Regions from separate parts of the Micrococcus sp. GbtcB5 genome, predicted to be linked through region 2. Evidence: riboswitches for the same ligand, from Rfam matches in the RefSeq annotation. Region 2 holds a riboswitch; the other holds the start of a gene.

Region 1 (3,370 bases), on a different contig from region 2:
ACTCGGCCGGGTCCAACCATGTGCTCCCCACCTCGGGGACGGCCCGGCACTCCTCCGGTCTGAACACCGTGACGTTCCTGCGCCTGCAGCAGCGCATCCGCTACACGGAGACCGGGCTCGAGGAGGTCGCGGACGGGATCGGCGTGCTGGCCGAGGACGAGCGCCTGCCCGCGCACGGCGCCGCGATCCGCGCCCGCTTCGCGTGAGGGGGCGGGCGTGAGCGGCGTCCGCATCGACGCGTGGCTGTGGGCCGTGCGGCTGTACAAGACCCGGTCGGCGGCCACGGCGGCCGTGCGCGCGGGCCACGTGCGCATCGACGGCGAGCCCGTGAAGGCGGCGACGCCCGTCGTCGTCGGGAACCGGGTGCGGGTGCGCCAGGACGGACGTGAGCGGATCCTCGAGGTCACGGGGCTGATCGCCAAGCGGGTGGGTGCCCCCGTGGCCCGGCAGCAGTATGTGGACCACTCCCCGCCGCCCGTGCCGCGTGAGCTGCTCGCGGTGCCGTACCGCGAGCGCGGCGCGGGCCGGCCCACCAAGCGTGACCGCCGGCAGCTGGACGCGCTGCGCGGCCGCGACCGACGCTGAGCGACTCAGTCCTCCCCGCGCCGTCATCCGCCGTCGTGATGGCGGCCTCATGCGGAGGGTGCGGTCAGCACCATCCGGAACGGCTTGTCGTTGTCCACCGTGGCGGTGAACGTCATCGGCCCCGCCTCATCCACGGGGGGGGAGTCGCCGCCGACCAGCCGCCGCACAGCGCCTCCGACCCGGCCATCCAGGTCTTCGTTCCCCCGCCACTCCGTGAGGTCAGGATCTCCGTCTCACCGGTGGCATCCGAAGGACACAGCACGATGACCCGAAGGACCGCACCCTGTTGGGCGTCCACGGTGATCTGCTGTGTGCCCGTCCCGACCGCCTCCTCCAGGACGGACTCCTTCTCCGGGTCGAGATGGTCCGCATCCGGATGCCGGCGCGTGTACTCGACCAACGTCATCCCGTCCTCCTCGAACAGCGCGGCGGGGAGTGCTTCTTCACCGGCGGGTGACGACGCGGACGAACCGGTGGCGGAGGCCGACCGGGTTGCTGAGGGGGCCGCTGACGTCACGGTGACGGAGGACGCCGCAGCGGTGGATGCCTTCGCGGTGGAGGAGACGCTGCCCGGGGAAGCGGAGCATCCCGAGATGGCGATACCGAGGAGAGCCGCGACGACCACGGCGGCCGACAATGCCGCACGCTTCTTCTCGATGTCCATCCGCATGATCCGATCCCTCTCAGAGAACCGATTGCGGGGCCGCGGGCTGCGGTCTCGAGCCCCCCTCTCGAGTGGCTTGATCCTGGCTGGCGATGCGCGGTGTGTCAAGCATCACATCGGGCAGCTCGGATGACGCCGCGCGACCGCCGCGCTTTGACCACCCCACGGACCCCTCCGTAGGCTGATCCCCAGAATCACGAGTTCCCGTCATTCACGGCCCTGGCCGGCGGGACGGCAACCCTCTCACGCAGTAGTGGGGTGCTCCAGGTGATGATTCGGCCCCTCGGACACCCCGACGGGCAAGTACCGCGCCTCCGCGGATCCGGGCGATCCGCGTTCCCGCCGTCTGCGGAGCCGCGCCAGTCATCGGAAGAGGACGCGCGCCATGACCCTGACCCACGAACCCCACACCGCCGCGTGGGACACCGACCTGTCCCTCGGCAACCTCCGCTCCGGCCTCTCGGCATTCCCCACCGGGGTCGTCGCGCTGGCGGGCCTCGCCGACGACGTCCCCGAGGTGATGGTGTCCTCGTCCTTCGGCGTGGGCATCTCCTGGGAGCCGGCCCTCGTGTCCTTCTCCGCACAGAACAGCTCCCGCACCTGGCCGCGCCTGCGCCGGGCCGGGGCGATCGGCGTCTCCCTGCTCGCGGCGGACCAGACGCCGCTGTGCCGTCAGCTGGCCTCCCGCGAGGGCGACCGCTTCGCCGGTCTGGACGTGCACCGCAGCCCGCATGACGCCCTGCTGATCGGGGGCTCCTCGCTCTGGCTCGAGACGCGGGTGCACGCCGAGGTCCCGGCGGGCGACCACACGGTGGTGCTGCTGGAGGTGACGGCCTTCGCGGATCACACGGACGCCGCTCCCCCGGCCGCCCTGCACCGCAACCTCTTCCACGGCCTGCGCGTGCTCTGAGCGAACTCCAGGTGAACAATCAGGCCCCTGGTTCCCGGTCGGCGAGATCCGTGCAATGATGGAGCCTGAAGTTGATCAAGCTGTATCCCGCCATCTTCACTGCTCGTCAGCCCGGCATCGCCGGCGTCGATGAGTGTTGGGCAAGCGGTTCAGTCTCGCCGCTTCACCCGCGTCCCACATCCGGGCCGCGGTCCAACACCGCCACCGCACCGCGGGGGCACATCGAAAGGACACCATCATGGCTGTCGGTACTGTCAAGTGGTTCAACGCTGAGAAGGGCTACGGCTTCATCGCCCCCGAGGACAACTCCGCGGACGTGTTCGTGCACTTCTCCGCCATCCAGGGCAACGGCTTCAAGGAGCTCCAGGAGAACGACCGCGTCGAGTTCGAGACCCAGGACGGCCCCAAGGGCCTCCAGGCCGCCAACGTGACGAAGCTCTGATCTTCGCCTGACGCACGGCTTCCGACGCCCCCGGTCCACACGGACCGGGGGCGTCGTCGTGTGTCAGGCGTCCACGCCCCGCCGCGCACTGCGCCGCACTCCGCCGTACGCCCGTTCGACCGCGGCGCTGCGACATCACCGCAGGGCTGCACTGCGGTGATGTCGCTGAGGCGCGGTCCTCCGGGGTGGGCCTCGTCCTGGCCCTGCGCGTCAGGCCGCGCCCCGCCGACCCACGTGGCGACGCAGCAGCAGCACCACGCCCAGGGCCAGCAGATACCCGGCCGCGACGACCGCGAAGCCGGCCCGGAAGTCGCCCGTGACGTCGCGCAGCAGGCCCATCAGCAGCGGGCCCAGGGCGAAGCCGGCGTACATGCCCATCGAGTTCGCCCCGGTCGCACGGCCGAGCCGCTCGGCCGGCACCTCGCTCAGCAGGCCCGCGTTGATCACCACGTTGGCGCCCAGCACCGTCAGGCCGTGCACCGCGGCGCCCACCCACAGCAGGGCCGGCAGGTCCAGCAGGTCCGCGGCGAGGAACACCACGACGCCGGCCACGGCACCCAGGCAGATCACGGCCAGCAGGGTGGTGGGCCGGTCTCCGGAGCTCATCCGCCGGCTCCACCCGATCCGGGAGAGCACCCCCACCACCCCGGACACGGCCGCCGCGGCGCCGCCGGCCACGAGCGTCATCCCCAGCGTCTCGACGGCGAACAGCGGCAGGTACGTGTTCGTGGCCTGCATGCCCAGGCCGGTGAGGAACGCGATCGCCGCG
Region 2 (3,370 bases):
CCGGCCGTGCCGTCGTCGTGGGTGAGCGCCGAAGGGCTGTACCTGCCGACCCGCGTGGCGGTCGTCGTGCTCGCCCTCGCGCTGCTGCGCGGGGCGTACCACCTGTACCAGGGGATCGGGCCGGGCGTGGGCAACGCCCTGATGGGCGTGGTGTTCGCGCTCGTGTTCCTGCGGGTGCGCCGGGTGATGCCGCTGGTCATCGCGCACACGCTGCTGGACGCCGTCGGGTTCGTCGGCTACCCGCTGCTGGCGCGGGCGGGGCTGCTCGGCTGAGCGGCCCCGCCCCCGCGCTCAGAGCGTGACCTCGCCCTTCGGGGTGCGGAAGGTGACCGAGACGATGCCCGGGGTGCCGGAGGGCGCGACGTACTCGATGTTCACGTCCTGGACCTGGCCGTCCTCGTCGTCGCCGAGCCACTCGGCGAGGCGCTCGGGGGAGCCGGCGATGTTCAGGCGCTCGATGGTGGCCTGCGGCTCGGCCGCCTGCGAGGGGTGCATGTCCTCCTGACCGTCGGCCCAGCGCAGGATGAACGGCAGCTGCGGGTCCGCGAGGGTTCCCTTGACGCCGATCTGCCGCCAGGACAGCTCCCGGCCGTCCGGGAAGCGACGGTTGCCGGGGACGGCCTCACGGCCGAGGCGGCGCTCGAACCGGCCGATGTCCGTGGTGGCCACCGCCCAGCTCATCCAGCCGCCGCCCTGCTCGGTGCGGGCGCGCACGAGCTGGCCGAACGGCGCGCTGAGGGAGGCCGGGTGGTCCAGGGCCTCGACGACCTCCAGATACTGCCTGCCCGCCATGGGGAACAGGGCGTTCTGCGTGCCGAAGCGGGGGTGGACACCGCCCTTGATCCGCTCGATGCCCAGCGTCTCGGCGATGCGGGCGACCGTGGCGTCCAGGCCCTCGGGGCCGGCGGCGTAGGACACGTGGTCCATGCGACAGGTGTGCACTGCGCTGTTCCTCTCCGTTCCCGGGCTGCCCCGGGGATTGACCTGGTGCGAGTCGGGGGGCGTCGAGCCCTTGACGGGTCGGGTGCCCCCGTGCGGAGAGCGTATCCGCGTGTGACACGCGTGACGAAATCGTGGCGGGGCGGCGGGCTACACTCGGAGACACGGTCACGAGAGTCAGCAACAGGCCCCGGCATGCTGACCGGCAACCCTCCTTCCGCGGTGGGGTGCCCCGGGTGACGACCAGGCCGGCCCCACAACGGGTGCCGGCAAGCGCGGGCCGATCCCACGGCCCCTCTCGACGGCGCCGGGTCATCTCCGGCACCTCGACGACGCCGGTCCCCGGATCGGCACGTCGGCCGGCGGGCGGGGCGGCCGGGTCCGGCCCCTGAACCCCTCAGGAGGGTCCGCCATGACCGACCAGACCACCCCGACCCCCGACGCCTGGGGCTTCTCCACCGCGCAGGTCCACGCGGGCGTCGCCGTCGGCCAGCACGCCTTCGGTGCGACCGCCCTGCCGATCTTCCAGACCACCTCGTACGACTTCCCGTCCGCCCAGGTGGCCGCGGACCGGTTCGCGCTCAAGGACCTCGACCCGCTCTACACCCGCATCGGCAACCCGACGCAGGGCCCGGTGGAGGAGAAGATCGCCGCGCTCGAGGGCGGTGTGGGCGCGCTGCTGCTGGCCTCCGGTCAGGCGGCGACGACGTTCGCGATCCTCAACCTCGCCGGCGCCGGCGACCACGTGGTCGCCTCGGCCAGCCTCTACGGCGGCACGCAGAACCTGTTCAAGCACACCCTCGCCAAGGTCGGCGTCGAGACGACGTTCGTGACCGACCCGGACGACCTCGAGTCCTGGCGCGCCGCCGTCCGGCCGAACACCACGGCGTTCTTCGGCGAGACCCTCGGCAACCCGCGCGGGGACGTCCTGGACGTGCGCGCCGTCGCCGACGCCGCCCACGAGGCCGGCGTGCCGCTGATCGTGGACAACACGCTGGCCACCCCGTACCTGCTGCGTCCGATCGAGCACGGCGCCGATATCGTCACCCACTCGGCCACGAAGTACCTCGGCGGGCACGCCGCGGCCATCGCGGGCGTGATCGTCGACGCCGGCACGTTCGACTACGCCCAGCACGCCGAGCGCTTCCCCGGCTTCAACGAGCCGGACGAGTCGTACCACGGCCTCGTCTACGCGCGGGACCTCGGGGTGGGCTCGCCGCTCGGCGCCAACCTGGCCTTCATCCTCAAGGCGCGCGTGCAGCTGCTGCGCGACTACGGCTCGGCCATCTCCCCGTTCAACGCGTTCCTCGTGAACCTCGGCCTGGAGACCCTGTCCCTGCGCATGGAGCGGCAGGTGGCCAACACGGCCGCCGTCGCCCGTTGGCTCGAGGGCCGGGACGACGTCGAGCGCGTGGTCTACGCCGGCCTGGAGTCCAGCCCGTGGCACGAGCGGGCCCAGCGCTACCTGCCGAAGGGCGCGGGCGCGTTCGTCTCCTTCGAGATCGCGGGCGGCCGAGAGGCCGGGGCCGCGTTCGTGGACGGGCTCACCCTGCACCACCACGTGGCCAACATCGGCGACGTCCGCTCGCTCGTGGTGCACCCGGCCTCGACCACCCACTCCCAGCTCACCGACGACGAGCAGCGCGCCGCCGGCGTCACCCCCGGCCTGGTGCGGCTCTCGCTCGGCGTGGAGGACATCGAGGACATCCTCGCCGACCTCGAACGCGGCTTCGCGGCCGCCGCTCGCCGCGGCGACGACGAAGCGGGGGAGCGGGCATGACCGCCGTCGCCACGCGTCCGTCGCGCACCGCGCTGCCCCGCGGCGGCCGCCACCGTCTGCGGGTCGGCGAGCTGCGCACCGAGACCGGCGGGCTGCTGCCCGACGTCGAGCTGGCCTACGAGACCTGGGGCACCCTCGCCGCCGACGGCGCCAACGCCGTGCTCGTGCTGCACGCCCTCACCGGCGACGCGCACGTGGCCGCGCACGAGGAGGACCCGACGCCGGGCTGGTGGGACGCCCTCGTCGGCCCGGGCCGCGCCGTGGACACGGACCGGTGGTTCGTGGTCGCCCCCGCCATGATCGGCGGCTGCCACGGCTCCACCGGGCCCTCGACGCCCGCCCCCGACGGGCGGCCCTGGGGCTCCCGGTTCCCGTTCCTCACGCTGCGGGACGCGGTCGAGGCCGAGCGGCGCCTGGCCGACCACCTCGGGATCGGCGCGTGGCGTGCCGTGATCGGCGGATCGATGGGCGGGGCCCGCGCCCTCGAGTGGGCCGCGACCCACCCCGCGCGCGTCGCCGGGGTGGGTGTGCTGGCCGCCACCGCGGCCTCCTCCGCCGACCAGATCGCGTGGGGGCAGGCGCAGACCGCGGCCATCCGCCTCGACCCGGACTTCCAGGGCGGCGACTACTACCCCGGCCCCGGCCCCGTGG

The links. Region 2 has a riboswitch for S-adenosylmethionine ahead of KVS67_RS04660 (bifunctional o-acetylhomoserine/o-acetylserine sulfhydrylase). Riboswitches for the same ligand answer to the same signal wherever they lie in the genome.
Region 1: another riboswitch for S-adenosylmethionine. It lies ahead of KVS67_RS06510 (flavin reductase family protein); the one in region 2 lies ahead of KVS67_RS04660 (bifunctional o-acetylhomoserine/o-acetylserine sulfhydrylase).

What each region holds. Positions count from the first base shown of each region.
Region 1 is NZ_JAGXJK010000013.1:47,856-51,225, forward strand. Features, by position in the region: gene hisD (histidinol dehydrogenase) at 1-206, shown strand, start outside; gene KVS67_RS06500 (RNA-binding S4 domain-containing protein) at 217-585, shown strand; gene KVS67_RS14030 (hypothetical protein) at 698-1,249, opposite strand; SAM riboswitch class IV at 1,442-1,561, shown strand; gene KVS67_RS06510 (flavin reductase family protein) at 1,635-2,159, shown strand; gene KVS67_RS06515 (cold-shock protein) at 2,398-2,601, shown strand; gene KVS67_RS06520 (MFS transporter) at 2,812-3,370, opposite strand, start outside.
Region 2 is NZ_JAGXJK010000009.1:28,812-32,181, forward strand. Features, by position in the region: gene KVS67_RS04650 (CPBP family intramembrane glutamic endopeptidase) at 1-273, shown strand, start outside; gene KVS67_RS04655 (VOC family protein) at 292-942, opposite strand; SAM riboswitch class IV at 1,106-1,221, shown strand; gene KVS67_RS04660 (bifunctional o-acetylhomoserine/o-acetylserine sulfhydrylase) at 1,352-2,719, shown strand; gene KVS67_RS04665 (homoserine O-acetyltransferase) at 2,716-3,370, shown strand, end outside.